2 linked regions of the Rhodopseudomonas boonkerdii genome follow. The protein of the gene in region 1 interacts with the protein of each later gene in a pairwise test. Links are inferred from orthologs where the notes say so. Each region holds a gene or a part of one and is shown in the gene's direction. Other genes may lie near its edges. The genes, in order: uvrA and uvrB.

What was found.
Region 2: the proteins of uvrA (region 1) and uvrB interact in binary tests that used the Escherichia coli proteins (3 or more experiments, as listed by UniProt). The link is inferred for Rhodopseudomonas boonkerdii from one-to-one orthologs.

What each region holds. Positions count from the first base shown.
Region 1 is NZ_CP036537.1:3,252,021-3,266,693, forward strand. The notes cover bases 6,637-10,182. They hold uvrA (excinuclease ABC subunit UvrA), read left to right. Parts: upstream 6,637-7,006; coding sequence 7,007-9,982; downstream 9,983-10,182. Other genes in these bases: E0H22_RS14890 (outer membrane protein), read left to right, coding at 6,637-6,748. In the rest of the region: E0H22_RS14865 (sulfite exporter TauE/SafE family protein), read left to right, coding at 1-756; gyrA (DNA gyrase subunit A), read right to left, coding at 927-3,680; E0H22_RS14875 (DUF1127 domain-containing protein), read left to right, coding at 4,230-4,493; E0H22_RS14880 (DUF2306 domain-containing protein), read right to left, coding at 4,509-4,916; E0H22_RS14885 (single-stranded DNA-binding protein), read right to left, coding at 5,093-5,590; more of E0H22_RS14890, read left to right, coding at 6,038-6,636; E0H22_RS14900 (DMP19 family protein), read right to left, coding at 10,303-10,842; E0H22_RS14905 (HAD-IA family hydrolase), read left to right, coding at 11,127-11,762; E0H22_RS14910 (GNAT family N-acetyltransferase), read left to right, coding at 11,821-12,132; E0H22_RS14915 (fumarylacetoacetate hydrolase family protein), read right to left, coding at 12,191-12,982; E0H22_RS14920 (DUF3597 domain-containing protein), read right to left, coding at 13,092-13,472; E0H22_RS14925 (DUF2189 domain-containing protein), read left to right, coding at 13,845-14,673. UniProt on the Escherichia coli protein: The UvrABC repair system catalyzes the recognition and processing of DNA lesions. UvrA is an ATPase and a DNA-binding protein. A damage recognition complex composed of 2 UvrA and 2 UvrB subunits scans DNA for abnormalities.
Region 2 is NZ_CP036537.1:1,485,845-1,500,405, reverse strand. The notes cover bases 7,209-10,642. They hold uvrB (excinuclease ABC subunit UvrB), read left to right. Parts: upstream 7,209-7,517; coding sequence 7,518-10,442; downstream 10,443-10,642. Other genes in these bases: E0H22_RS06985 (hypothetical protein), read right to left, coding at 7,209-7,226. Also shown: E0H22_RS07015 (DUF1800 domain-containing protein), read right to left, coding at 1-77; E0H22_RS07010 (cysteine-rich CWC family protein), read left to right, coding at 193-417; E0H22_RS07005 (lytic transglycosylase domain-containing protein), read left to right, coding at 659-2,671; E0H22_RS07000 (sensor domain-containing diguanylate cyclase), read right to left, coding at 2,731-4,209; E0H22_RS06995 (glutathione S-transferase family protein), read right to left, coding at 4,303-4,998; E0H22_RS06990 (glutathione S-transferase N-terminal domain-containing protein), read right to left, coding at 5,158-5,868; more of E0H22_RS06985, read right to left, coding at 6,021-7,208; E0H22_RS06975 (c-type cytochrome), read right to left, coding at 11,166-12,395; E0H22_RS06970 (GMC family oxidoreductase), read right to left, coding at 12,404-14,167; E0H22_RS06965 (gluconate 2-dehydrogenase subunit 3 family protein), read right to left, coding at 14,171-14,561. UniProt on the Escherichia coli protein: The UvrABC repair system catalyzes the recognition and processing of DNA lesions. A damage recognition complex composed of 2 UvrA and 2 UvrB subunits scans DNA for abnormalities.

The sequences.
Region 1 (14,673 bases):
ATGGATGCAATCTCCGCATCTACACTATCAGCCGCCGGCGTCATCGGCGGAATCGTGAATGCGATCGCCGGCGGCGCAACATTGATCACCTTTCCAGCAATGATCGCGGTTGGATTGTCTCCAATGATCGCCAACGCTTCAAACGCTGTAGCAGTCGTGCCGGGCCACCTAATGGCGGCCCTCGCGGACCGGTCACGATGGCCGAACTGGGATTCTCTTACGCAGAAGGCCATAGCTGCATCAGCATGCGGAGGCACGCTCGGCGCGCTCCTCTTACTCGCTAGTTCAGATCGCATATTCGTTTTGCTAGTGCCGGCGCTCGTCGGGATTGCTACTTTGATCTTTGCATTTGGCCGGAAGATTCAAGAAAGACTGAACCATCATCGCGCAACGGAGAGCGAGCACATCCGACCTGTACTTCTCTTTTTGGCTGCCATTTATGGTGGCTATTTTGGCGCAGGACTAGGCGTCATGCTTCTAGCCGTGCTTACAATTACCGGCCGAGAGGATGTCAGGACCGCAAATGCTCTGAAGAACGTACTTGCCACTGCGGTCAGCTTCGCGACGATCACGATCTTTGTTATTCGGAACGCGGTTAGCTGGCCAGAGACTTTGATCATGCTTGCAGGAGCGCTCATTGGCGGCTTGCTTGGAGGCCGTCTTTTCGCCGTGCTGCCCGCGCCGATAGTCCGTGGCGCCATTGTTGTGATTGGAGGCGCGATGACCGTAATCTACATTTGGCGGTATTGGCTGTAGCCAATCATACACTTATGACCAAGGAGCGTCATCCCTTACCGTCGATCCGTAGCAAGAGCGTCGGGCCGGCCCCACCTTGAGCAATAAGCGCGCGTCTTACCCGTACAGAAAAGCCCGCAGCATAGCCGCGGGCTTTTTGCTTCACGCATCGTAAACTGCCACGAAGAGCCTCAACCCTCCACCTCCGGCGCAGCCCCACCCGCCTCAGGCTCCTCGCCCTCGCCGGCTTCGCCGATATGCTCCACCGACACCACGTGCTCGTCGTCCGCGGTGTTGAACACGATGACGCCCTGGGTGGAGCGGCCGGCGACGCGGATGCCTTCGACGGGACAGCGGATCAGCTGCCCCTTGTCGGTGACCAGCATGATCTGGTCGCTGTCTTCCACCGGGAAGGAGGCGATCAGCTTGCCATTACGCTCGTTCACCGACATGGCGACGATGCCTTTGCCGCCGCGGCCGGTGGTGCGATATTCGTAGCTCGAAGTGCGCTTGCCATAGCCGTTGATGGAAACGGTGAGCACCACCTGTTCCGCAGCGCCGAGTTCCGCATAGCGCTCCTGCGACAGCTGAACGGCACCGGACGTCTCTTCGCCCTCGGCCTCGACAGCCGACTCGTCGGCCACAGCTTCGCCCGCCACCGCGCGGCGCATTTTCAGATAGGCCGAACGCTCGTCCGAGGTCGTCTCCACATGGCGCAGGATCGACAGCGAGATCACCTTGTCGCCTTCGGCCAGCGCAATGCCGCGTACGCCCATGGAGCTGCGGCCCTGGAACACGCGAACATCGGTGACCGGGAAGCGGATGCACTGGCCGCCGCCAGCGGTCAGCAGCACGTCGTCATGCTCGGTGGCGATCTGCACGTCGACGATGCTCTCGCCCTCGTCCAGCTTCATGGCGATGATGCCGGAGCGGCGGACATCGACGAAGTCCGATAGCTTGTTGCGCCGGACATTACCGCCGGTGGTGGCGAACATCACGTCGAGCGTATCCCAGGTGCTCTCGTCCTCGGGCAGCGGCATGATGGTGGTGATGCGCTCGCCCTGCTCCAGCGGCAGGATGTTGATCATCGCCTTGCCGCGACCGTTCGGCGGCGCGATCGGCAGGCGCCAGACCTTCTCCTTGTAGACCTGGCCGCGCGACGAGAAGAACAACACTGGCGTATGCGTGGAGGCCACGAATAGGCGCGAGACAAAATCCTCGTCACGCGTCGCCATACCGGAGCGGCCCTTACCGCCGCGGCGCTGCGCCCGATAGGTCGAGAGCGGCACGCGCTTCACATAGCCATGATGCGACACCGTCACCACCATGTCCTCGCGCTGGATCAGGTCCTCGTCCTCGACCTCGCCTTCCTGCTCGACGATCTCCGTCTTGCGCGGCGTGGCGAACTCCGCCTTCACGGCACCGAGTTCGTCCTTGACGATGCCCTGCACGCGCGCACGCGAACGCAGGATGTCGAGATAGTCGGCGATCTCGATGGCGAGTTTATCAAGTTCGTCAGAGATTTCCTCGCGACCGAGCGCCGTGAGGCGTGCAAGGCGGAGCTCGAGAATGGCCTTGGCCTGTTCGAAGGACAAACGCGCGGTACCGTCCGGATTGATGCGGTGACGCGGATCGTCGATCAGCGTAATCATCGCCTCGACATCCTTCGCCGGCCAGTCGCGCGACATCAGGGTCTCACGCGCCGTGTTCGGGTCGGGTGAATAACGGATCACACGGATGATCTCGTCGATATTGGCGACGGCGATGGCGAGGCCGACCAAGATATGCGCCCGGTCGCGCGCCTTGTTGAGGAGGAATTTCGTACGCCGCGTAACGACCTGCTCGCGGAAGCCGACGAAGATCGTCAGCAGGTCCTTCAGATTGAAGACCTGCGGGCGACCGCCATCCAGCGCCACCATGTTGGCACCGAAATTGGTCTGCAGCGGCGTGAACTTGTAAAGCTGGTTGAGCACGATGTCCGGCACGGCGTCGCGTTTCAGCTCGACGACTACGCGATAGCCGTCACGGTCGGATTCATCGCGCAGATCCGAGATGCCATCGATCTTCTTCTCGCGCACGAGTTCGGCGATGCGCTCGACCATGGTGGCCTTGTTCACCTGATACGGCACTTCGGAAATGATGATCGCCTCGCGATCCTTGCGGATCGGCTCGATCGAGACTTTGCCGCGCATCACAATGGAGCCACGGCCGGTGTGGTAGGCGGTGCGGATACCGGCGCGACCGAGAATGATGCCGCCGGTCGGGAAGTCCGGGCCCGGAATGATCTTGTTGAGATCGTCGATGGAGAGCGAGGGATCGTCGATCAACGCCACGCAAGCATCGATACATTCGCCGAGATTGTGCGGCGGAATGTTGGTCGCCATGCCAACAGCGATGCCACCGCCGCCATTGACCAGAAGGTTCGGGAATTTCGCGGGAAGAACCTTCGGCTCTTTTTCCGACGAGTCGTAGTTGTCCTGATAGTCGACGGTGTCCTTGTCGATATCGTCGAGCAGCGTCTGCGCGATCTTGGTGAGGCGCGATTCCGTGTAGCGCATCGCGGCCGGCTGATCGCCGTCGATGGAGCCGAAATTGCCCTGGCCGTCGATCAGCGGCACGCGCATGGAAAAGTCCTGCGCCATGCGCACCAGCGCGTCATAGACCGATTGGTCGCCATGCGGATGATACTTACCGATGACGTCGCCGACGGTGCGCGCCGACTTGCGGAACGGCTTGTTGTATTCGAAGCCGTTCTCGTACATCGCATAGAGGATGCGCCGATGCACCGGCTTGAGGCCGTCGCGGGCGTCGGGCAGCGCGCGCGCCACGATCACGCTCATGGCGTAATCGAGATACGAACGCTTCATCTCGTCGAGGATGGATACGGGACGGATATCCGAGGGAACCGGCGGCTCCCCAGGCTTCTGGTCTTCGTTGTCGGACAAGGTTGTTTCCGGTCAGATTCGGGTGCGACTCATATAGCGTAAAGCACGCGCGTAGGCCACCCCGACAACCTCCGAGGCAAGTGATTTTCGACCTTATCTTTCAATCAGTTACGGCGCTCGCAAGGAAGAAACGGCAAGATTGGTGGAAGCCGTACAAATCGCGTGAGAAACGGCGGGATCCTGCAGCAATCTTGCGGCCGTACAGCGGCGGGCCAGAGGCAAGCACCGGCTCACGGATCATGCCGCTTGGGGGCAGACGACGGGCTCGCGGACACGTCACTTCGCAATCTTCGAGACTCGCAAGCACGCACTAGTGAAAGAAACGCAGAAAACAACCATTGATTTATGGGCGGCATCATAGTATGCGGCCATCATGAATATGTTTGTGCGCATCTCCAATCGCAAATCGATGACCCGCCTTTGCTGGGCCATGGAAGGAGTCATGCGCTAGGACGTTCAAAGCCGCTATCTTCTTCGACAGGCCCCGCCGGCATCGGACGGGGCTTTTGTTTTGGCCTCGCCTGCCGTGCGCAACAGCAGGAGTGACCGATGCCAATCCAATTCACACCGCCAGCAACCGGGACCGGCGATGCCGCCGCACCATCGGCGCTGCGGGCCGCCGCTTTCTTGAAGCCGTGCTGGCACTGGTTTCAGGAGCAGTGCCGATGCCGCGAGCCAGGCATCTCGCTGCATGATCTCAGCGAAAGAGAACTGATAGATATCGGCATGACGCGCGCGGAGATCGACCACATCACCGCGCATCGTCGCCTCGATCGGCTTCGCGATGGCATGGCATATCCTTGGATGTGCTGAAGCACCGAAGCCTAATTAGCGGCCGGCGAACACCACCGTGTGCATGACGCGCCCCGGCACCATCGTGAACAAGCCGGCGATCACCAGCGCGCCGATGAAGATCGACACCATCGTGATGGCATGCGCGCGCACGCGGTGCCGGCGCGCGTGAAGGACGCCGACCACCAGCATGATCGGCGTAAGGATCGAGAGCAGATGGATCGGGCTCCAGTCACGCCACAGCCGATAGCTATCGCCATGAATCCAGAACGAGCTGATCGCCGTAATGGCCAGCAATAGCACCCATAGCCAGCCCATCACCCGATGCGACAACGTGCCCTTGGGGGCAGCGAGTTGAACGACGCCAAGCGCAAATCCTGCCATGGCTGCGAAGGCATGCAACGGGATCGGCGCGGCGGCATCGAGCAGAGGCTGGAGCGACATGTGATCACGGATCCAAGAGAATGATGCAAGCAATTCTCGCACAAATCTTTCCAATGTAAAGATATCGCGCTCATCCACATTGCGGCAGCCATCGCGCCCATTCATCCACCCGAAAAGAAAACGCGCCGCGAGCAATCGCTCGCAGCGCGCCGAGGTGTCGTTAGCAATGCGGTGGATCAGAACGGGATGTCGTCATCCATATCGCTGCGACCGCCGGCCGGCGCGGCGGCCACGCGGCGCGGCGGCGGGCTGGACTGGCCGCCGCCAAAACTGTCGCCCATGTCGTCGCCGCCATAGCCGCCACCACCGCCCGAGCCCCCGCCGCGGCCGTCGAGCATGGTCAGCGTCGCGTTGAACCCCTGCAGCACGACTTCGGTCGTGTATTTTTCAGCACCGGACTGGTCGGTCCATTTGCGGGTCTGCAACGCGCCCTCGATGTAAACCTTGGCGCCCTTCTTCAGATACTGCTCCGCCACCTTGGCGAGCCCCTCGCTGAAGATGACCACGCGATGCCATTCGGTTTTCTCCTTGCGCTCGCCGGTTGCCTTGTCGCGCCAGGTATCCGAGGTCGCCACCGTGAGATTGACCACCGGATTGCCGTTCTGCATGCGGCGGACCTCGGGATCCTTGCCGAGATTGCCGACCAAAATCACCTTGTTGACGCTACCCGCCATGCCACTCTCCTAACTCTCGAATCTGAATTGCTGATCGGATGCCGACGTCCAAGCCCGGCACCAAAGTGCCGGCTGTGCGCAACCGTGCCGATATCGACCCTATACGGTCCGTCCCCGCGGGACGTCCCCGCACCGCGGGTTATCCACCACGACGTCACTCTAGTATGTTCCCTTAATGTTCTCAAGCAGCAGAATTCGCGCGACGGTATCGTGGCAGCGCGGGGCAGACGGCCCCGTGAACTCCAGCGCACCCGATTCGTACAACCGGCCTAGGCAACTGTTTCCGCTTACCTTTTACTTACGTCCAATCCAAGGACAACGTATGCGAGTGTGGCTTTTAAGTGACTGCATTTTGACGGGACTCGCCTATAGTCCAACCAGGGATTGAATTCGGCGTTCACGCCGGGGGAATGGTTTCGCTGCGAAACCGCACTGGGGAGACTTCAGATGAAGAAGATTTTGCTTGCTTCGGCTGCCCTCGTTGTTCTCGGCGCTTCTGCGGCTTCCGCCGCTGATCTGGCTGCCCGCCCCTATACCAAAGCTCCGCCGATGCCGGTCGCCGTCGCCTACAACTGGTCCGGCTTCTACGCCGGTGTCATGGGCGGCTATGGCTGGTCCGACCGTTACCGCATCGATGGCTTCGCGTTCACCACCAATGACATCAAGGGTGGCTTCGGCGGCGGCACCATCGGCTACAACTGGGCGATCCCGGGCGGCAACTGGCTGTGGGGTCTCGAAGTCGATGCCGCGGCATCGGACATGAAGTACAGCGACACCATTCTCGGCATCGTCACCGTCGAGGACAAGATCCGCTCGTTCGGCAGCGTCACGGGACGTCTCGGCGTCACCGCCGGCGCGGCGCTGTTCTACGCCAAGGGCGGTTACGCATGGGCTGACAACCGCATTTCCATCGCCATCCCCGGCGCTTCCGCCTCGCAGAGCAAGGTTCACTCGGGCTGGACCGTGGGCGCCGGCGTCGAATACATGTTCGCACCGAGCTGGTCGCTCAAGGGTGAATATATGTATGCCGATTACGGCAACGCCGCCTATGGCGACCCGAATGTCGGCTTCACCAATGTGGGCCTGACCACACACACTGTGAAGGGCGGTATCAATTACCACTTCAACTGGGGCGGCCCGGTCATCGCCAAGTACTGAGCTTCGAAAAACAAGTCTTCGAAAGGCCGGCAGCAATGCCGGCCTTTTTCTTTGCCCGCTATTTGCCCGCGCCCTTTCCGAAAGCAGGTCTCCTCTGCACCCCCACGGCCAACAAAGTGCTGGAGACCGCGCGAGAGCACTGGAAATCCCTCCCCGTTCTTCCTATGTTCCGGACACACTCAATTCGGCGTTGATCCCGGTGCCCCGGCGAGACGCGCCCGCATGTGGCGCGCACGGCGTGCCGGGGAATGCATTGCGATGGATGAAGTCATCAAGGCGAGGCGGCAACAGGCTGCAGCGAACATGCGCAGCATCACCATCCGCGGCGCCCGCGAGCACAATCTCAAGAACATCGACCTGACGATCCCGCGCGACAAGCTGGTGGTGTTCACCGGCCTGTCCGGCTCTGGAAAATCGTCTCTCGCCTTCGACACCATCTATGCCGAGGGCCAGCGCCGTTACGTGGAGTCGCTGTCGGCCTATGCCCGGCAGTTCCTGGAGATGATGCAGAAGCCGGATGTCGACCAGATCGACGGCCTGTCCCCCGCCATCTCCATCGAGCAGAAAACCACCTCTAAGAATCCGCGCTCGACCGTCGGCACCGTCACCGAGATCTACGACTATATGCGCCTGCTGTGGGCGCGCGTCGGCATTCCCTATTCACCGGCGACGGGCCTGCCGATCGAAAGCCAGACCGTCTCCATGATGGTGGACCGCGTGCTGGCGATGCCGGAAGGCACGCGGCTCTACCTGCTGGCGCCGGTGGTGCGCGGCCGCAAGGGCGAGTATCGCAAGGAATTTGCGGACTATCTCAAGAAGGGTTTTCAGCGCGTGAAGGTGGACGGCACCTTCCACGAACTCGCGGAAGCACCGACCCTCGATAAGAAGTTTCCGCACGACATCGACGTGGTGGTCGATCGCATCGTGGTGCGCCCGGATATCGGCCAGCGCCTCGCCGAAAGTTTTGAAACAGCTCTGAAGCTCGCCGATGGCCTCGCCGTCATCGAATATGCGGATGCGCCCGCTGCTGCCGCCGAGGACACCGGCAAGAAGAAGGTCGCCAAGATTCACGACAAGACCGGCGCCGAGCGTATCCTGTTCTCGGAGAAGTTCGCCTGCCCGGTCTCCGGCTTCACCATTCCGGAAGTCGAGCCCCGTCTGTTCTCGTTCAACAACCCCTATGGCGCCTGCCCCAAATGCGGCGGCCTCGGCGTCGAGCAGACCATCGACGCCGATCTCGTCATTCCCGACAAGGAGCTGACGCTGCGCAAGGGCGCCATCGCGCCCTGGGCAAAATCGTCATCGCCTTATTATCTGCAGACACTCACCGCGCTCGGCAAGCACTACAAGTTCACGCTCGACACCAAATGGAAGGACCTGCCGAAGAAGACGCAGAACGTCCTGCTGCACGGCTCCGGCGACGACGAGATCAAGTTCTCCTATGAGGACGGGGTTCGCTCCTACGACACCAAGAAACCGTTCGAGGGCGTGGTCACCAATATCGACCGCCGTTTCCGCGAGACCGAAAGCGAATGGGCGCGCGAAGAACTCGGCAAGTATTTTTCCGACGTCCCTTGCGATGCCTGCGAGGGCTATCGCCTGAAGCCGGAAGCGCTCAGCGTGAAGATCGGCGGGATGCACATCGGCAACATCTCCGAACTTTCCGTGCGCAAGGCCGGAGACTGGTTCGAGACCGTGCCGGGCATGCTCAACAAGCAGCAGAACGAGATCGCCGTTCGTATCCTCAAGGAAATCCGCGAACGCCTCTCCTTCCTGCTCGATGTCGGCCTCAACTATCTCACGCTGTCGCGATCCTCGGGCACGCTGTCCGGCGGCGAGAGCCAGCGCATCCGCCTCGCCTCGCAGATCGGCTCCGGTCTCACCGGCGTGCTCTATGTGCTGGACGAACCCTCCATCGGCCTGCATCAGCGCGACAATGCGCGGCTGCTCGACACGCTGCGCCGACTGCGCGATCTCGGCAACACCGTGATCGTTGTCGAGCATGACGAGGACGCCGTCATCGCTGCCGACTATGTCGTCGATGTCGGCCCCGGCGCCGGCACCCATGGCGGCAACATCGTCGCCCAGGGCACGCCCCAGGAGGTGATGAAGAATCCAAAGTCGCTCACCGGCAAATACCTCACCGGCGAGATGTCCGTGCCGGTGCCTGAACGGCGTCCGCCGAACCATCGCCGCACCATCAAGGTGATCAATGCGCGCGGCAACAATCTGAAGAACGTCTCGGCGGAGCTGCCGCTCGGCCTGTTCACCGCCATCACCGGCGTCTCCGGCGGCGGCAAGTCCACGCTGCTGATCGACACGCTCTACAAGGCGATCGCGCGAAAACTCAACGGCGCAAGCGAAGGTGCTGCGCCGCATGACCGTATCGAGGGTCTCGAACATATCGACAAGATCATCGAGATCGACCAGTCGCCCATCGGCCGCACGCCGCGCTCGAATCCGGCGACCTATACCGGCGCCTTCACGCCGATCCGCGAATGGTTCGCCGGCCTGCCGGAATCCAAGGCGCGCGGCTACGAAGCCGGCCGCTTCTCCTTCAACGTCAAGGGCGGCCGCTGCGAGGCCTGCCAGGGCGACGGCGTCATCAAGATCGAGATGCACTTCCTGCCCGACGTCTACGTCACCTGCGACACCTGCAAGGGCAAACGCTACAATCGCGAAACGCTGGAAGTCCTGTTCAAGGGAAAATCCATCGCCGACGTGCTCGACATGACCGTCGAGGAAGCCGCCGAATTCTTCAAGGCGGTACCGCGCGTGCGAGAGACTTTTAAAACCTTGCACCGTGTGGGCCTGGATTACATCCATGTCGGCCAGCAGGCGACGACGCTCTCAGGCGGCGAAGCGCAGCGCGTGAAACTAGCGAAGGAACTGAGCAAGCGCGCCACCGGCCGCACGCTCTACATCCTCGACGAGCCGACCACGGGCCTGCATTTCCACGACGTCGCAAAGCTGCTCGAAGTGCTGCATGAGCTGGTGGAGCAAGGCAACACGGTGGTGGTGATCGAGCACAATCTCGAAGTCATCAAGACCGCCGACTGGGTGATCGATCTCGGCCCCGAAGGCGGCGACGGCGGCGGCGAAATCGTCGCCTGGGGCCCGCCGGAAGATATCGTGAAAGCGCCGCGCAGTTATACCGGGCAATTCCTGAAGCCGGTGCTGGCGAAGGCGGGCAAGCCGAAGAAGCGGAAGGTGACAGGGGAAGCGGCGGAGTAGACGCGCCGCCAAGGGAATCCTTGAAAGAGCCTGTTATCTTTTCAAATTCTCTCTCAATCCAAAAAGTATCGCGGTCCGTCGGGGCAGCGATTGTTCACGACCTTCGCGACGCAATGGTGGAACGCGCCGATAAGATGGCGACGCCTTGTGCGACTTACTGAAGTCGCTAAGGATAGGCGTTAGAGTCGAAACAGTTGAATCCGTTAGCGTCGATCAAGCGTCGCTGTTGTCTGTCTAGAATCATTCCTGCTTGAGCGCCGCATGCCGTTGAATGTGGGGCTACAGGTGTCGCGCCCTCGCCTCACATCAGTCCCCTAGTGCTACCCGCAAACCCGTTCGGGATGCTTGCGCGCATAGGAGATCCAGAATCCGAACAGTCCGTTGTCGATGTTCTGCAGATCCCACATCCGTTTCGTCAGCGGCAGCATCAGTCGGTCGAGTTCGGAATCGCTGTACCACTCGACAAAGTCCTGGAAATCCTGCGCGCAGAGAGCGCTGATCTCTTCCCAGAATGGCTGCACAAGCTGATAGGCTTCAGCAAAAATCTCGGCATACTCTTGCGCGCCCAATTCACCAAGCGCCCATAGCGTTTGTTCGGAATAGCCGCGGTGGTGCCAATTCGCAAAGTGCCAGCCGAGGTCGTCCAGCGTCAGGCTCACATCGAGCTGGTAGACCGCTGCCATCGCGCGTAAACCTACGGGAATCCTCGATAGTCGCGTCAGAAATTCATCGAGGTCGTCGCCCTCGCTCGAGCCGAGGCGCTCGGTCAATTCGGCCGCGAGAAGCTTGAACAGCGCATCATCGGGACACGCGTTGATCTGATCGACCCGCAGGACCACCGTGCCGTCGCCTCCAGCCAAGACCTAGCCAAAATGGCTGCGGTCGAACAAAGTGCGGCCCACACGAGCGGTGCGATACGCATGGAAGGCATTGTGTCCCCTCGCAGACCGCACCTCGAGCAGACCTCCGCATTTTTCTCTGACTTTATCAGATGACCGGCTAGACATGCACCCATTCGTCGCGGCATCGCGACTTGATGGCGTCACCTAACCCGGTCATGCTTGGCCCAGTCGGCGGCCTCGATTCCACCGCCTTTTCATGACCAGTTGCGCGGCGAACCTTCCTTGCCGCTTTTTCCAGTGACATGACTTACAAACTCGCCATTTTCGACTTCGACGGCACGCTCTCCGACAGCTTTCCGTGGTTTCTCAGCGTCATCAACCAGGTGGCTGAGAAGCACAAGTTCCGGCGCGTCGAACGCGATCGCATCGACGAGATGCGCAGCGTCGGCGCCGGCGAGCTGGTGCGGATGCTCGGCGTGCCCAAATGGCGCATCCCGCTGATCGTCCGCGACATGCGCAAGATGAAGGCGCAGCAGATCGACCGCATCGCGCTGTTTCCCGGCGTCGACCGCATGTTCGACGAGTTGAAGGCGCGCGGCGTCACGATCTGCGTCGTCAGCTCGGACAACGAGAACAATGTGCGCACCGTGCTGGGCGAGCTCGAGGAGCACGTCTCCTTCTTCGCCTGTGCCGCCGGCCTGTTCGGCAAGACCGCCAAATTCCAGCGCATCCTCGAACTGACCGGCGTCTCGGTGGATGACACGCTCTCCATCGGCGACGAAATCCGCGATATCGATGCGGCGCGCGAGGCCGGCGTCGATTTCGGCGCGGTGTCGTGGGGCTATACGAGCGCGGCTGCGCTGAATGCTCGCGCGCCAACTTTCATGTTTTCGCGCATGGACGACATCACCGTGGCCCTGACGACGCCGCGGGGCTGACCGGCATCGGGCCGCATTGTCTGCGCATGCAGGCGCACTTACGTTTCGATCGTAATCCATGACCGATCGGGACGCCATCATGACCGACACCCTCACTGCCTCCGCCGTCCGCGACAACAAGGGCGCCAGCCGCTTCGAGCTTGCCGTCGACGGCAGCATTGCCTTTGCGAATTATCGCCAGACGGGCGACCGCGTGATCATCACTCATACGGAAACGCCGCCTGCGCTGCGCGGTCGCGGCGTCGCATCGGAATTGGTGAAGGGTGCGCTGGGGTTAATTCGCGCGGACGGCCACAAGGTCGTGGCGGGATGCAGCTTTGTGGTCGACTATCTCGAACAGCATCCGGAATATGCGGATATCACGGGCTAACAACACGCTCCGTCATTCCGGGCTCGCGCGCGACGATGCGCGCGCGCCGGAATGACGACTAGACAATCTTGATCGACATGTCCGGCAATCCCTGCAGCTTGCACAGCAACACGTCGCCCTTCACCACCGGGCCGACATTTTCCGGCGTGCCGGAATAGATGATGTCGCCGGCCTTCAGCTCGAAGGCTTCCGAGAGTTTTGCGATCTGCTCGGCGACGCTCCAGATCATCTTGTCGAGATCGGAGCTCTGCTTCACGGTGCCGTTTACGGCGAGCGAGATCGGGCCCTTGGTGAGATGCCCTGTTTTCGCCACCGGATGGATCGGGCCGATGACGGCGGCGTGGTCAAAGCTCTTGCCGATCTCCCACGGCTTCTTCTCGTCGCCCATGGCGCGCTGCAGATCGCGGCGGGTCATATCGAGGCCAAGTGCATAGCCATAGACGTGGTCGAGCGCTTTCTCCGCCGGAATGTTGGTGCCGCCGGATTTCAGCGCGGCGACGAGTTCGACCTCGTAATGATAGTTCTTCGTCAGCGAGGGATAGGGATGATCGGCCACCTCGCCGATCTTCACGTTCTGAATCGCGTCGGTTGGCTTCTGGAAAAAGAACGGAGGCTCACGGGTGGGATCGGAACCCATCTCGCGCGAATGCGCCGCGTAGTTGCGGCCGATGCAGTAGATGCGGCGAACCGGAAAGACATCTGTCTCGCCGGCGATGGGAATGGTCACCGTATCGACCTTGAAGATGCTTTTGGGGCCGGCCTGCGCCTGCGCGGCCTCACTGCCGATGGCGGTGGCGGTCAGCGCGACGGCGCCTCCGGCGACGAGTGTCCGGCGATCGATCAGATCCATGGTGGTCCTCCCAGTACTGGCTCTTGAAGAGCGCTTTGTTGTCCACTGGCATACCACAACAAAAAGGCCCGCGCGAGCGCGGGCCTTTGGTTTCGCAATCGCGAAGCGATCAGTGTTTGAGATCGTCCGGCAGCTTGCCTCCATTGGCGGCGAACTTGGTCATCACCTGCTTGTGCAGCCAGATATTCATGCTGGCGCTGTCATTGGAGTCGCCGGTATAGCCGAGTTCCTTGGCCAGCTCCTTGCGGGCGCTGAAGCTGCTGTCGATATCCAGCGCCTTCATCAGATCGACGATGGAGGTGCGCCATTCCAGCTTCTCGCCCTTGGCTTTGACAGCCGCATCGAGGATCGGCGCGACGTCCACGGTGGCCGCGGGGGCGGCACCTCCGGCCGGAGCTGCGGATCCGCCGGCAGCGGGCGCAGCGTCGGCAGCCGCAGCACTGGCGCTGCCGCCGAAAATCGCGCTCATGATCTTTCCGAAAATGCTCATTCTGATGGCTCCCAATGACTTTGATGATGGCCTGAAGAATTGCCGCAAGACATGACCGGCGAATGACCGCCGCACAGCATTATGTCCCTATCGACCGCCGCTGCCAATGCGGCACGGCGACGGATAACGGAGACACATCAAAGGTCCAATCCAATTGCGGCGATGCCCGGGCCGCACCGCAGCGCAACATCGCTGCGCACTGCACCCTCACCCAAGCGTGAGAGACGCTGCGACGCGCCGGCGCTAGGATGGTTGCACAGGTCGCGGCAGTCAGTCTCCTTGCATGCGCGTCTGGCTTTGATCGTGATCGTTTCCGAGCGGCTTCCGCGCCATCGGCGCCGCGAGTGCTGCGCACAGAAGGGAGCAACGACCATGGCCCTCTCCTATTCCGGCAATGCCAGCGATCTCGCCCGCGCCGCCGATATCGGCCCGGCGCCGGCAATTTACACCCTCACGCCATCAGACCTCCGCGACGCGCTGCGGCTCGGCTGGGACGACTTCAAGGCGGTCCCCAGTCATGCCGTCATACTTTGTCTGATCTATCCCGTGATCGGCATCGTGCTGGCGCGCACGGTGCTTGGCTATTCGATCCTACCGCTGCTGTTCCCACTCGCCGCCGGCTTCGCTCTGCTCGGACCGTTCGCGGCCATTGGCCTCTATGAACTCAGCCGTCGTCGCGAAACGGGCGAAGACCCCTCAGCGTGGCACGCGCTGGGTGTGACCCGGTCACCCTCTTTCGGCGCCATGTTGGCGCTGGGTCTCGCGCTGCTGGTTCTGTTCCTGGTCTGGATTGCAACGGCGCAAGCGATCTATGTCTCCACATTCGGCAATGCGCCTGCCGCGGCGATTCCAAGCTTTCTGTCACAGGTGCTGACGACGCCTCAGGGCTGGCAGCTCATCGCCGTCGGCTGCGGCACCGGCCTGATATTCGCGCTCGTCGCTCTCTGCATCAGCGCAGTGTCGTTTCCGCTGATGCTGGATCGACATGCGGGTGTGATGGATGCGGTCACCACATCGCTGCGCGTGGTCGCGCGCAATCCGGTGACGATGGCAATGTGGGGCGTCATCGTAGCCGCCCTGCTCGTGCTGGGCTCGCTGCCTTTCTTCCTCGGACTCACGGTCGTGATCCCGCTGCTCGGCCATGCGACCTGGCATCTGTACCGCAAGGCGGTGGAGCGCAATCCGAATCCTCCGGTCATGC
Region 2 (14,561 bases), 1.8 Mb from region 1 along the record:
TCGCCCGATGCGCCGCCCCGGGCGCCAAAGCCGAAACGATTCAGCGCGATCAGCGCGCCTTGCGGGTCGCGGGCCATCGGGTTTCCCTCGCTTCATCGCCGGCCTATGATGCGGCCGCGCGATATCGGGCGACTATACGACTGCGGCAGATGAACGCTGCATGAAGATCGAACTGAAATTGAGGCCGTCTGGATGACAAATCGGACAGGAACGGACCGCTTGCCCGGCGAGGTATCGCAGAGCCGCTGCCTGACCTGCCAGGCCTGCGGCACCGAATTCGGTTGCGACCTGTTCGGCAATTGCTGGTGCGCCGAGGAACCCGCGAAGCTGCCGATGCCCGCTGCCGGCGGCGACTGCCTGTGCCGCGACTGCCTGCGCAGGGCCGCCGCGGCGCACGCCCGCGCGACGTCGATGTGAGCAGGCGTCGCGCATCATTTCTTCGAGACATTTCGACGCTGCGCGCGAATGGACCACCGCAAAATGTTGCGTCCCGCGGCGCCGCACGCGGCCATATCTTCCACGCAACCCGCGACATTACAGATCAGCCATCTTCACCACACGCTGCGGCGATCGGTGCTTTGCATTTCATGAAGGTTTTCCCTCGACTTTGAGCGAGAGCAAGACATGCGGATGTCGTCCGCCTGCATCGGAAAGCCCTGTGATCGATCTACCCGTTTCCATCCGGCGCGTGCTGCTTCCGGCCAGCGTCGCAGTCATCGTCGTCAGCCACCCCTTGGCCGCCCATGCGCGCGCATCGCATGCCGCAGAGCATCTGCTGTCGCATGCCGATCTCAAGACCATCTCTGAAGCAACCCGTCTCGCTGGCGCGGGCAAGCTCGACGCCGCGACGCGGACACGCGATCACATCCGCGATCCGCTTGGCCGCAAGGTTACCGAATGGGTGATCCTGCGCTCCGATGGCGACAACGAATTCGCGCGCTACGCCGAATTCATCCGGGCCAACCCCGCCTGGCCCGGCATGACGCTGCTGCAGCGGCGCGCGGAGGCGCGGCTGTGGATCGAGCGCGCCGATGCCGCGACCGTGCGCACGTTTTTCTCCGGCGGTGAACCGCGCACGGCCCTCGGGCAGCTGGCGATGGCCCGCGCACTCGCCTCCCTCGGCGATAGCAGGGCCATTCGCTTTGCCAGCGCCGCCTGGCGCAGCGACGGCTTCTCGGCGAGCACCGAGGCCGAGGTGCTCAAACTGTTCGGCGCACGATTGACGCAAGCCGATCACGCCGCGCGTATGCACAGCCGTCTCTATGCCAACGATTTCGACACCGCGATGCGCGCCGCAAAACATCTCGGCCCGGGCGCCGTCGCCATCGTGTCCGCACGCGCCGCCGTGATCGGCAAGAAACCGAAAGCCGCGGCCCTGCTCGCCGCCGTGCCGGCAAATGTCCGCAGCGATCCCGCCTATCAGTTCACCCGTATCCAGTGGCTGCGCCGCAGCGGCCGCGACAGTGAAGCCGCCAAACTGATGCTGTCGGCGCCGCGCGATCCCAGTGTCATCAACAGCCCTGACATCTGGTGGGTGGAACGCCGCGCGTTGGTGCGATCGCTCCTCGACGACGGTCAAGCGAAGCTTGCCTATCGTCTCGCGCATGACGCAGCGCCGGAGAAGGAGACCTATCGCGTCGATCGTTCTTTCATGGCGGGCTGGATCGCGCTCCGTTTCCTGCGCGATCCGCAAACGGCCACACGTCATTTCAACGAAATTCCCGGCCTCACCCGCGGCCCCACGGCGCTGGCGCGTGCGCAATACTGGCTCGGCCGCGCCGCCGACGCGGGCCGCAATCGCGCGGCGGCGCAGCAGCATTACGCCCTCGCCTCACAGCATGGCACCACCTATTACGGCCAGCTCGCTTGCGCCCGGATCGGCTGCCGCCACACCCGGCTGCGCACGCCGCCAGCGCTGAGCCCGGCGCAACGCACGACGCTCGCCAACCGCGACCTCGTGCGGGCCGTCGAAGTTCTCTATGCCAGCGGCAACCGTCGCCTCGTTGTCCCGTTCGTCGGCGACCTCCACCGCAGCAACGACACCGCCCTGCTCGCGATGGTCGCCGAATCCGCGCGAAAACACCGTGACCCCGGCGCCATGCTGGCGGTCGGACGCGCCGCGCTCAATCGCGGTCTCGCTTTCGACAGCTATGCCTTCCCAGCCACCGGCCTGCCCGACTTCGCACCGATCGGCGCGAAGACCGACAAGAGCCTGGTCTATGCGATCACCCGCACCGAAAGCGCGTTCAATCCGCGCATCACCTCGGGCGCTCTTGCCACCGGCTATATGCAGGTGACGCCCGCCGCCGGCCAGACGCTGGCGCGGCGGATGGGCTTCACCTTCAACAACGAGCGTCTGCACAACGACCCCGCTTACAATCTGCAGCTCGGTTCGGCCGAGATAGCGAACCTGCTCAGCGACTATGACGGCAACCACGTCCTTGCCTTTGTCGGCTATAATGCCGGGCGCGGGCGCGTACGCCAGTGGATCGCGCGCTACGGCGATCCGCGTCAGGCCGATGTCGATGTCGTGGATTGGGTCGAGCGCATTCCCTATGCGGAGACGCGCAACTACGTGCAGCGCGTGCTGGAAAACCTGCAGGTCTATCGCTCCCGCTTCGGCAGCCCGGTGCTGGCCATCGAGGCCGACATGCGCGGTCGCCAAAGCTGATCGCAAGACTGATCGCGAGGCTGAGCTGGGCGACAGCTCAGCTGCGCGGTGTGACGGCGCTACAGATTGCGTGCCGTCCGGCTGCGGCGGTCGCGCTCCGGATGCTCGTAATAGCTGCGCTTGGCCTGCAGCATCTCGATATCGGCGCGCTTCACCACATCCACCAGCTGCTCGCCCGTCGCGCTGGTGGCAACACCTACCGACATCGTGAGCTGCGTGTCCGGATAATATTGATTGTTGAGCTCGATCAGCTCCTCCAGCGTCGCGATCACCGCATCGCCGCCGGCCTCATCCGTCAGCGGCAGGATGACGGCGAATTCATCGCCGCCGACGCGCGCCACGGTGGCTGGCTTCTCCACCAGCGAACCGAACACCTCGCCGGCTCGGCGCAGCAGCGCATCGCCTGCACCATGACCGAGCTGGTCGTTGGCGGCTTTCAGCCCATTCAGATCGGCGACGATGATGGTGACGGGATGCGACGCCTTGCGCTTGCGCTCCAGCCGATTGAGCTCTTCGGTGAAAAAGGCGCGGTTATAGGTCCGTGTGAGCACGTCATGGGTGCCGAGAAATTCGAGATACGCCTCGGCCTTCTTGCGCGCGGTGATGTCGGTAAGCGCGACCTGGACCTGGGACCAGTCGCGCTCATAGCCCGGCAGCACCGAGAATTGCAGGAGAAGATGCAGCTTCGTGCCGTCCAGCGCATAGTTGACGACCTCGCGCTGCTGGAACAGACGCCCTTCCCACAGATCGATCAGCTGCTCGCGAAAATGCGGCCCCATCTCGTCACGAAACACTTCGGCGAGGCTGAGCAGCAGCGTTTGCTTGTCGGGTGCGCCGAACAGCTCCAGCGTGCGGCTGTTGACGTCCAGCACGCGAATCTCGCTCATGCAGCGTTCGACAAACTCCTCGTGGACGTCGGTGAAAACGCGAAAATCTTCGACGCCGCGCGCGCGCACCTCATCGATCAACCGCTTCACACCGCTGAAGTCCTCCACCCAGAGTGACACGGGCGAATGCGCGAACAGGCCGAAAGCGTAGTTCTCGCTCTTGGCGAGGCGTCGCCGTGCAGTCTCGCGCTCGGTGACGTCCTCGATGGAGATCATTACCCGCTTCCAGCTGTCCTCGTAGCCGGGCAGCACCCGGCCGTGCAGCTGGACGTCGAGACGGTCGCCTTTCAGCGTGTAATTGACGGTGTGGCTGGAAAAGTCGGTCTTGCCGCTCCACAGCTGCGACAGTTCGGAGACGTGGCTCTTGAAGGTGTCGTCGCGCATCACCAGACCGAGACTGACCATCAGATGATTGAGGTCGCGCGCGCCGAACATCGACAGCGTCTTCTGGTTGACCTTGATGATGCGGATCGATTGCGAACATTGACGCACCCGCTCCGGATTTGCCAGCAGGAAGGTCTCCATGTCGTCGACGCCCTGCTCCTGCCATTGCTGGAACAGCGCCTTCACATCGCTGAAATCCTCGATCCACAACGACACCGGCGCGAGATCGAACATGGCGGAGTCGTCATCGATAGGTTGAAAAGACATGGCGACCTGGCAATTGGATTCGTGTGAACAAGCAGTGCGTTTTAATGCAACTCCCCCTGCGAAGGAACAACAGTGCCGGCATCATTGCAATGACTATACGTCGTAACCTGCCGACTTCCGCGCCATGCCACCAAATGCATCAAGCAATTTCTCGCGCCAGACATAGATCGCGTCGTTCGGCTGCAAAAGCTGAAATCCGGAGATCGCACGCGCCCATTGGAACGGACCGAACACGATATAATCGGCATAGTTCGGCTGCTCGCCGCCGAGAAACGGCTGCGAGCGGAGCGTGAGCCTGACCGGATCGAGCGATTTGCGAAATGTCTCCACGTCCCTGTCGCGGGTCGCGGAAGCTTCTTCCAGAGTCTTTTTGAACCGCGCTTCGCGTGTCTCCCGAAAATACGCCTGATCGATGGGGCTCAGGTGGTTGTAGATATCCAGGATGATGAGCGAGACCATGCCGGGAATCATCACGGCATCGCCCCACCAGTTGATCATTCGCCCCATAGCCCGACCGCCGTCACCGCCAAACAGCGACGGGCGATCCGGATAAGCGTCCTCGAGATAGGTCGCGATGCTCCATGAGTCGTTGATCGCACGCTCGCCATCGAGCAGCACCGGCACCTTCTCGGATTTGTGCCGGGCGATCGCCTCCTTCTCGGTAAAGCGCCACGGAATCGAGATCGCCTCGAGTTCCTTATGCGCGAGCGCCATGCGCGTGCGCCAGCAATAGGGGCTAAAGGGCCGATTCTCCTCGGTACCGACGAGTTCGAACAATTGCAGGGTCATATGCTCTCCGATCGATGTTCTTCGCTGCGCTCTCCGTTGTTCTCGCCTGGCTTGTCGGGCGATCCGGCAGACGCAGACAGCAGTGACAGCACCGACGCCGCGGCGCCAACGGAAACTTTCGCTTTTGCGGGAGAGGACAGGCTGGCCCGATCCGTTCGATCAGTCCTTCACCACACGCGATGTCTGCCCGAACAGGATCTTGCGCTCCTCGTCGGTCTTGGCCGGCGGCTGACCGAAATTCGGATTGACCTGTTTTGCCACCGCATAAGCGCGCTGCACCGCCGGGCGCTGCGCGATCCGCTCCAGCCAATGCTTGAGATGCGGAAAGTCGTCGATATCCTGCCCCTGATTCTTGAACGGCACGATCCACGGATAGCTCGCCATGTCGGCGATGGAATATTCGCCAGCGATGAAATCACGATCCGCGAGCCGCTTGTTGAGCACACCGTAGAGTCGGTTGGTCTCGTTGACATAGCGATCGATGGCGTAGGTGATCTTTTCCTGCGCGTAGTTGCGGAAGTGGTGGTTCTGCCCGGCCATGGGTCCGAGCCCACCCATCTGCCAGAACACCCACTGGATGGTGTCGTAGCGCGCATGGAGATCGGCCGACAGGAACCGGCCGGTCTTTTCGGCGAGATAGAGCAGCATGGCGCCGGACTCGAAAACCGAAACCGGCTTGCCGCCACCTTTCGGATCATGGTCCACCAACGCCGGGATCCTGTTGTTCGGCGCGATCGCCAGGAACTCCGGCTTGAACTGATCGCCCTTGCCGATGTTCACCGGGATCATCTTGTAGGGCAGCCCTGTCTCTTCGAGAAAGATCGTGATCTTGTGACCGTTCGGGGTGGACCAGTAGTAGAGGTCGATCATGCGGCGGCCCTGCGTGGCTGATAGACTGTTTCACCACAAGTCCGCCAGAAGGCTCCTGACAAGTCAATCGCCACGGGACGACAAAACGCAACGCCGCCCTGCACACCGAGAATGATGTGCCGGGCGCGCGACATGGTCGGCAGCGACAACGGCTAGCGCGCCGAGGGCGCGGCCGGCGCGGGCGTGATGGTACCGGTAGCTACAGGGTCGGTCGCCGGACGGCGCACGGTTCGCGTGGGTTTCGGCCGGTTTGACGCAATCATCGAACCTGGGAAAAGCGACGCGATGATCTTTCCGCGCGGCTGGCTGTAGGCGTTGTTGATGTAGAGCGCGGATTTCTCCAGGGCATAGGTGAGCGCGGTATCGCACTGTTCCTTGCCTAGAACCGAAAGGCACGACCTGCCGATCAACCGGCTGACAACGTAGAAGTGCGGCCGATAGGCCTCCACCCTTACGGGCACCTGATACATATAGGTGATGAAAGCCCTGAGCGCGGCCGGCTCGGCATTTCCTTCCGCCGCCATCAGCACCGCGTAACGATAAGCGTCGCATGGATTGTTGCGATCGAAATCGAGCACTCCTGACGCCGGAGCAGCAGGCAGCACCATCGATGTCTCGCCGCGCGTCACGACGCAGGCCATCGCCATGGAGTCGACAATGATCCACGAATTCAGTTCGAGCGCGTCGCGGTAAAGCGGCAACAACGTCGTGACCGGGCCAAGACTCGCAAAACTGAGATTAAGCAGGTCGTCGATCAATGTGGTGGTCTGATTGACGACGCGATTGGCAGATATGGCAGCCTTCAGGGTATCGCTCAGGACCGGCACCCGACCGATCATGCGATCTCGAATTTCAACGAACTGGTCTCGATCTCGAACGCCGAACAGCGTCACTGTTGCAAGCCGAAAGATCGCATGGTCAAGCCGCGCCATCTTCTCGTCGAAGAACTGGCACCATTTCGGTAACTGATGGGTCGATGTCAGCACCGCGGGTTGTACCGTCCAGTCGATGATCTCCAGTTCCGGCGGATGCCCTTCATAGTTACTCTCGAAGGTGCCGGGATACAGGCAACTAAATGCCTCGTTAGCCACGCTTAGCGCGCCTTCCAGCGCACCTTTAATGGCAGTACGGTCGACATCGTTGACGCCTTGGCGCTGCGCTACCGCCAACAATACGCCGACCAGAAGATATGACCGCAACAGACGATGCGATTTGCTGTCGGCCTTGAAAAGATAGTCTTGAATTTGATCGGCGACACCGCCGCGCCGATCAACCTCAGCACACCCGACCAATAACGACGCCACCAGACAAAGCGCTATCATTCGCGCAAATATGCGCGTTGCCATTCCTGAAAACATGATCGCCCCCAAGCAATCTCTGGATTTGTAATCAGCGGAACTCGCCAGATTCCCGAAACATCCAGAAGTTGCTTTCTATCGGGCGGCAATTTTCTAAGACCTTATCCACATCAATCGGGAAGCGACGATCGATTACGCCGCAACGTTGCGCGGGAGGCAACAAGCGGCAGGCCTATCGTCCAGCTCGCGCGGTCGCGCAGCGAAGCAAAACACGTGCTTAGTCGCTATCGAGCCCCCGCCGACAAGCGGGCCGACCTTTCATCCGCCCGGGACTCGCCCCATATTCCGGCCATGGCGAAAAAACCCGACACTCCGAAAAAGCCCGCAAGATCGACCAAGACTCCCAAGGCGAAGCCCGGTGCGGGACGTCCCGACGTCAAGCCGATCGGGCCGGCGCTGGCGGAACTGCTCAATCCCGCCATCAATCGCGGCGATGCCGGCATGGGCTCGGGCACCGGCCTGCAGCCGCCGCCGGACAATTCGCGCGACCGCCGCTCCGGCGGCGAGGCCGCAGTGCATCGCGCCCGCAAATCCACCCCGAAAAGTTTCGAGGGCGACGACACGCCGCGCCCGACGCCGCTGCAGCCTTATCCGCAGCCGGTGGTCGCGCCCTATGCGCCGCGGTTGAGCGAGCAGAAAGGTCTGGAGGAAGCGCCACAGGCCAATTACGGCACCTCGGCCTCGATCCCGACGCTCGATCCGGAACTCGCGAAGCAGCTCGGCCTGCCCACGGCGGAGGACGACGAGGACACGACACTCGCCCGCCCCGTGCGCAACAAGATGGAAGCGCTCGGGGTCCGCGCCACCGCCGACGCGCTGGAAGCGCTGATCCGCGACGGCCGACCGGAATTCCGCAAGAAGGACGGCAGCGGCCATGTGTGGACGCCGCATCGCCCGCCGCGCCCGGACAAATCCGAAGGCGGCGTCCGCTTCGCGCTGAAATCGGCCTATGAGCCGAAAGGCGACCAGCCGACGGCGATCAAGGAGCTGGTCGAGGGCATCGACCGTAACGAGCGCACGCAGGTGCTGCTCGGCGTCACCGGCTCCGGCAAGACCTACACGATGGCGAAAGTGATCGAGGCCACGCAAAGGCCCGCGATCATCCTCGCGCCGAACAAGACCCTCGCCGCGCAGCTCTATGGCGAGTTCAAGAACTTCTTCCCCGACAACGCCGTCGAATATTTCGTCTCTTACTACGACTACTACCAGCCCGAAGCCTACGTCCCGCGCACCGACACCTATATCGAGAAGGACTCGTCGATCAACGAACAGATCGACCGCATGCGCCACGCCGCCACGCGCGCCCTCTTGGAGCGCGACGACGTCATCATCGTCGCCTCGGTGTCCTGCATCTACGGTATCGGCTCGGTCGAGACCTATACGGCGATGACCTTCGCGCTGAAGAAGAACGAGCGCATCGACCAGCGCCAGCTGATCGCCGATCTCGTCGCCCTGCAGTACAAGCGCACCCAGCACGATTTCACCCGCGGCACCTTCCGCGTCCGCGGCGACGTCATCGACATCTTCCCCGCGCACTATGAAGACCGCGCCTGGCGCATCAACCTGTTCGGCGACACCGTCGAGAACATCGAGGAGTTCGACCCGCTCACCGGCCACAAGCAGGACGAGCTGGAATTCGTGAAGATCTACGCGAATTCGCACTATGTGACGCCGCGCCCGACGCTGCTGCAGGCCATCAAGTCCATCAAGGACGAGCTGAAATGGCGGCTCGACCAGCTCAACAATCAGGGCCGCCTGCTCGAGGCCCAGCGCCTCGAACAGCGCACCACCTTCGACATCGAGATGATGGAAGCCACCGGCTCCTGCGCCGGCATCGAGAACTATTCGCGCTATCTCACCGGCCGCCGGCCGGGCGAGCCGCCGCCGACCCTGTTCGAATATGTCCCGGACAACGCCCTCGTCTTCGCCGACGAGAGCCACGTCTCGATTCCGCAGATCGGCGCCATGTTCAAGGGCGACTTCCGCCGCAAGGCGACGCTGGCGGAATACGGCTTCCGCCTGCCCTCCTGCATGGACAACCGACCGCTCCGCTTCGAGGAATGGGACATGATGCGTCCGCAGACCGTGGCGGTGTCGGCAACGCCGTCCGGCTGGGAGCTGCAGGAAAGCGGCGGCGTGTTCGCCGAACAGGTCATTCGCCCCACCGGCCTGGTCGATCCGCCCGTGGACATCCGCCCCGCGCGTACGCAGGTCGACGATCTCCTCGGCGAAGTCCGCGCCACCGCGGCGGCGGGCTATCGCTCGCTGATCACCGTGCTGACCAAGCGCATGGCCGAAGACCTCACCGAATTCCTGCACGAACAGGGCATTCGCGTGCGCTACATGCACAGCGACATCGACACCATCGAGCGCATCGAGATCATCCGCGATCTTCGCTTGGGTGCCTTCGACGCGCTGGTCGGCATCAACCTGCTCCGCGAAGGCCTCGACATTCCCGAATGCGCCCTCGTCGCCATTCTCGATGCCGACAAGGAAGGCTTCCTGCGTTCGGAAACCTCGCTGATCCAGACCATCGGCCGCGCCGCGCGCAACGTCGACGGCCGCGTCATCCTCTATGCCGATCAGGTCACCGGCTCCATGGAGCGCGCGATGGCCGAGACCAACCGGCGCCGCGAGAAGCAGGTCGAATACAATGTCGCCAACGGCATCACGCCGGAGAGCGTGAAGAAGTCCATCGGCGACATCCTCAACTCCGTCTATGAGGGCGACCGCGTGCTGGTCGAGATCGGCGACGGCGGCATGGCCGACGACGCCATCGCCATCGGCCATAATTTCGAGACGGTGCTGGCCGATCTCGAAACCCGCATGCGCGAGGCCGCCGCCGACCTGAACTTCGAGGAAGCCGCCCGCCTCCGCGACGAGGTGAAACGCCTGCGCGCCACGGAGCTTGCCGTCGTGGACGATCCCACCATCAAGCAGCGCGGGGTCGCCGCGCGTGGCGGCGCCTATCAGGGCGCGAAGAAATACGGCGATGCCGCAAACCTGCCGGCCCGTCTCGACAAGGCCGCGCAAGGCAAGGCCCGTGGCAAGTTTGCCAGCAAGGCGCGCAAGCCGACGCTGGATGAAATGGGCCCGGGCATGGAGAGCAAAATCTTCCAGCCGACCAACAGCCGCGAGTCCGGCCCCGAATTCGGACCCGCACCGCGATCAAGCGCGGGCGCACCGGGGCGGCGGGGTGGCTGGAAGAAGAAGTGAGCCGAACGGCGGCTCGCTTACGATAGACATCGATCTGCAAAGTCGGAATTCTTGTCCCGGACGCGATGCGGCGCGACGTGCTGCTTCGCAGAGCCGGGACCTTATCGAACTCCGAAGCTTATGAAGGTCCCGGTTCTGCGCAGCAGCGTTTGCACGCTGCAGCGCGCCCGGGACAAGAGCCATGTTCTATCCGCTGGAACGAGCTTCGGCCACGCGACCACGGCGGGCGGGGGCTGAACCCGCCGCTCCGCCATGGCGCTCGCTGATCCCCATATGCAGCGAGAACGCGCGTCGGGACGGAAGAATGCCCGAAAACATGGCGCTATGGTGGTCAGTATTGAACAGCCGCCAAACTCAACGGCCTCGAATGCTGCCACCGCGAGCGCGGGGTATGGGAGTGAGGCGTTCAACGGAAAGACGAGCATAGAAACTGCTCAGTTTAGACTTCCAGTTGGCGATCAGATAACTGCCCCTCAGGAAGCCAGCCCATGCATCATGCAAAAGGCCGGACGCCTTGCAGCGATGACATCGTGTCCCGGACGCGATGCGGCGCTCAGGCGAAGCGAAGCTTCGCCGCAAGTGCCGCTTCAGAGCCGGGACCGCAACAAACACCGAGCTTTGCACGGTCCCGGTTCTGCGCAGCAGCGTTGGCGGCGATGCGGCGCATCGCCTGACGCTGCAGCGCGCCCGGGACACGGTTCTATCGAGTCACAATAACGACGATCAATGCGCCGACGATTCCCGCTGGCTTTTCACCGCGCTCGCAGCGACGGCCGGCGCGGCATTGCCCCAGCTGTTGCGAATGTAAGTGAGCACGGCGGCGATCTGCGCATCGCTCAGGCGCCAGTCGAAGCCCGGCATCGCCGGCGCGGTCGGAGCGCCGGCGGTGCCGACGGCACGCGCGCCGTTCAGCACGACATGCGCCAGCGTCGCCGGATCGTCGGACTGCACGATGGCGCTCCCCGCGAGCTTCGGAAACAGATGCGTCTCGCCGGAGCCGTTATCCTTGTGGCAGGCGGCGCAGGCATCCTTGTAGATCGCGGCGCCGGCGCGCATCGTTGCATCGCCGGCCGCAAGCGCCTGCGGCTTGCTGCCGTCGCTCGGCCTGCTGTCCTTCAGATAGGCGGCGATGGCGTTGAGGTCCTCATCCGACATCTGCGAGGTCGAATTCGTGATCGCTTCGGCCATCGGCCCCGAGGCCAGTGTATGTTTGTTGGCGCCGGTTTTCAGATAGGCGACGAGCTCTTCTTTCGTCCACGCGCCGATGCCCTTGTGATTGTTGGCCGTGATATCAGGCGCAAACCAGCCCTGCAGCGTCGCGCCGGACAGCGCCACGCTGGTCTTGTCGCCGCCGAGCGCCGTCTTCGGCGTGTGGCAGGTGCCGCAATGCGCGGGCCCTTCGACGAGATAGGCGCCGCGATTCCATTCGTCGGATTTTTGCGGGTTTGGCTGGAAACGGCCCGGCGTGAAATTGAGCCAGTTCCAGAACGCCATCGACAGGCGGATATTGAACGGGAACGGCAGCTGGTTCGGCTCGACCGCGTTGCTCACCGGCTGCACCGTCCTGAAATAGGAGCGCAGCGCCAGCACGTCGTCGCGCGACATTTTCGTGTAGGCCGGATAGGGCATCGCCGGGTAAAGCCGGCGACCGTTATGACCGCGGCCCTCATGCAGCGCGGCGACGAAATCGCTGTCGCTCATCCTGCCGATGCCGGTTTCCGGATCGGGCGTGATGTTCGGCGCGAGCAATCTGCCGAACGGCGTGTCCAGCGCGAGGCCGCCGGCAAATGGCTTGCCGCCGGGTGCGGTGTGACAACCGGCGCAATCGCCGAGCACCGACAGATAGCGGCCCTTCTCGACGCGGTCATAGCCCTTGGGATCTTCCTGCGCGCGCGCGGCGCCGGCGAAGGACAGCGAGAGGACGACGGAAACAAGGAGGGAGCGTTTCATCATGTGCGCTCTCAAACCAGCGGGCCGGGATTCTTCAGATAGCGATTCTTGATCGCATCCGCGGTCCAGTAAGCGAGCGCGCCGACGGTGCCCGTCGGATTGTAGCCGGCGTTCTGCGGAAACACCGAAGCGCCGCCGGGCACGAACACGTTGGACACGTCCCAGCTCTGGCAATAACGATTGACCACCGAGTCCTTCGGATCGTTGCCCATCACCGTGCCGCCGGTGTTGTGCGTGGTCTGGTAGATGGTGGAATTCCACGGTCCCTTGCGCGGGCTCGCCGTCAGTTCCACCGGATCGAGCGTCTTCATGATCTCGGCGGTCTTGTCGGTGAGAAACTGCGACATCTTGATTTCGTTGTCGTGGAAATCGAACGTCATGCGCATCAGCGGCCGGCCGAGCCGGTCCTTATAGGTCGGATCGAGATCGAGATAGCAGTCCCTGTAGCTGTAGGAACTGCCATGGGTGCCGATGTTGTAGGCCCGGTTATAGGTCTCCGCGGTGGCCTTCTTCCACTGCGAACCCCAGCGCGGCGTGCCCTTCGGCACCGGCCGCGTGGTGATCGGGCGCGCACCTGTCTGGCCCGAGCCGATATAGCCGCCACCGATGAAGTCGAGATCCTTATGATCGAAATTGTCGCCGTTGAACTCGTCGATCATCATGCCGCCCGAGCCGGTGGCGATGAAATTGTTGAGCACCTTGTCCTTCAGGATCACGGACACGCCCGAGGTGGTCTGATAGGCGTAGTTGCGTCCGACGACGCCTTTGCCTGACTGTGGGTCGTAAGGCGCTCCGATGCCGGACAGCAGAAGCAGCCGGACATTGAACAGCGAGAAGGCGCAGACCAGCACGAGATCGGCGGGCTGCTCCCACTCCTCGCCCGACGTATCCACATAGGTCACGCCGGTCGCTTTCTTGCCGGTGTTGTCGAGATTGATCCGGGTGACTTCGGACTCGGTCTGCACTGCAAAGTTCGGGAGCCGCATCAAGGCCGGCAGCACGCAGACCTGCGGCGAGGACTTCGAGTAGTTGCCGCAGCCGAAGCGCTCGCAGAAACCGCAATAGGTGCACTGCCCCATGGTGACGCCGAGCGGATTGGTGTAGCCCTCGCTGATATTGCCGGACGGGCGCGGGAACGGCGCATAGCCCATCTTCTTCGCAGCTTCGGCAAACAGCGCCGAACCGTAATTCTGCTTCAGCGGCGGCGTCGGATATTCGGAACTGCGCCAGCCTTCGAACGGATTGCCGCCCGGCTGGATCTTGCCGTTGAGATTGCCGGCCTTGCCGGAAATGCCGGCCAGTTTCTCGAAGCGATCGTAATAGGGCTCCAGCTCGTCATAGGTGACGGGCCAGTCCTGGATCGTCATGTCCTCCGGAATCTTGCTGGCGCCGTAGCGCTCGGTGATATGCGTGCGCAGATTGAAGTCGCTGGGCAGGAAGCGCCAGGTCTGTCCGTTCCAGTGCAGGCCTGCACCGCCGACGCCGTTGCCCGGCAGAAAGCCGGCAAACTTGCGCACCGGCAGCGCCGTCTCGCTCATCTTGTTGCGAACGGTGAGCGTCTCCTGCTCCGGCCGCAGGAACATGTCGAGGCGCACGCCATAGCGCAGCTCGTCCTGTCCATAGCCCGGCGGGAAATCCGAGGCCGTATCGCGCCACGGGCCGCGCTCGATGGCGACGACATCGAGACCCTGCTTGGCGAGTTCGTAGGAAAGGATCGAGCCGGTCCAGCCGAGACCGACGACGACAACGTCTTTGCGGGGAAGTTTGCGTGCCATCGCTTAGTCTTTCACTGTCCAGTCGGCGCGGCCCATGATGCTCACCGGCGGCAGGGGATATTTTTCGTTGTAGCGTTCGACCCAGTCGCGGAAGTCGTAGCGGGCGCCCGGGAATCCGACGAGCTTCCAGCCCGCCATGTCGCGATTGCCGCCATAGATCGGATCCGCGAAGAAACCTTCCTGCGTCGTCTGCAGCAGCAGCGAGAAGAAGCTGACGCCATTGACGTCCTTGAGCTTCGCGGTGCCTTTCTCGATATCGGTGAGCACCTTGTCCTGCTCGGCGGGTGACAGATCGCGAAACACCTTGCCGCCGAAATTCGCTTTCACGTAATCGGCGATGGCGGCGAGTCCCTTGCGATAGCGCGTGGCCGGCGCATCGGCGCCCTGATAGCCC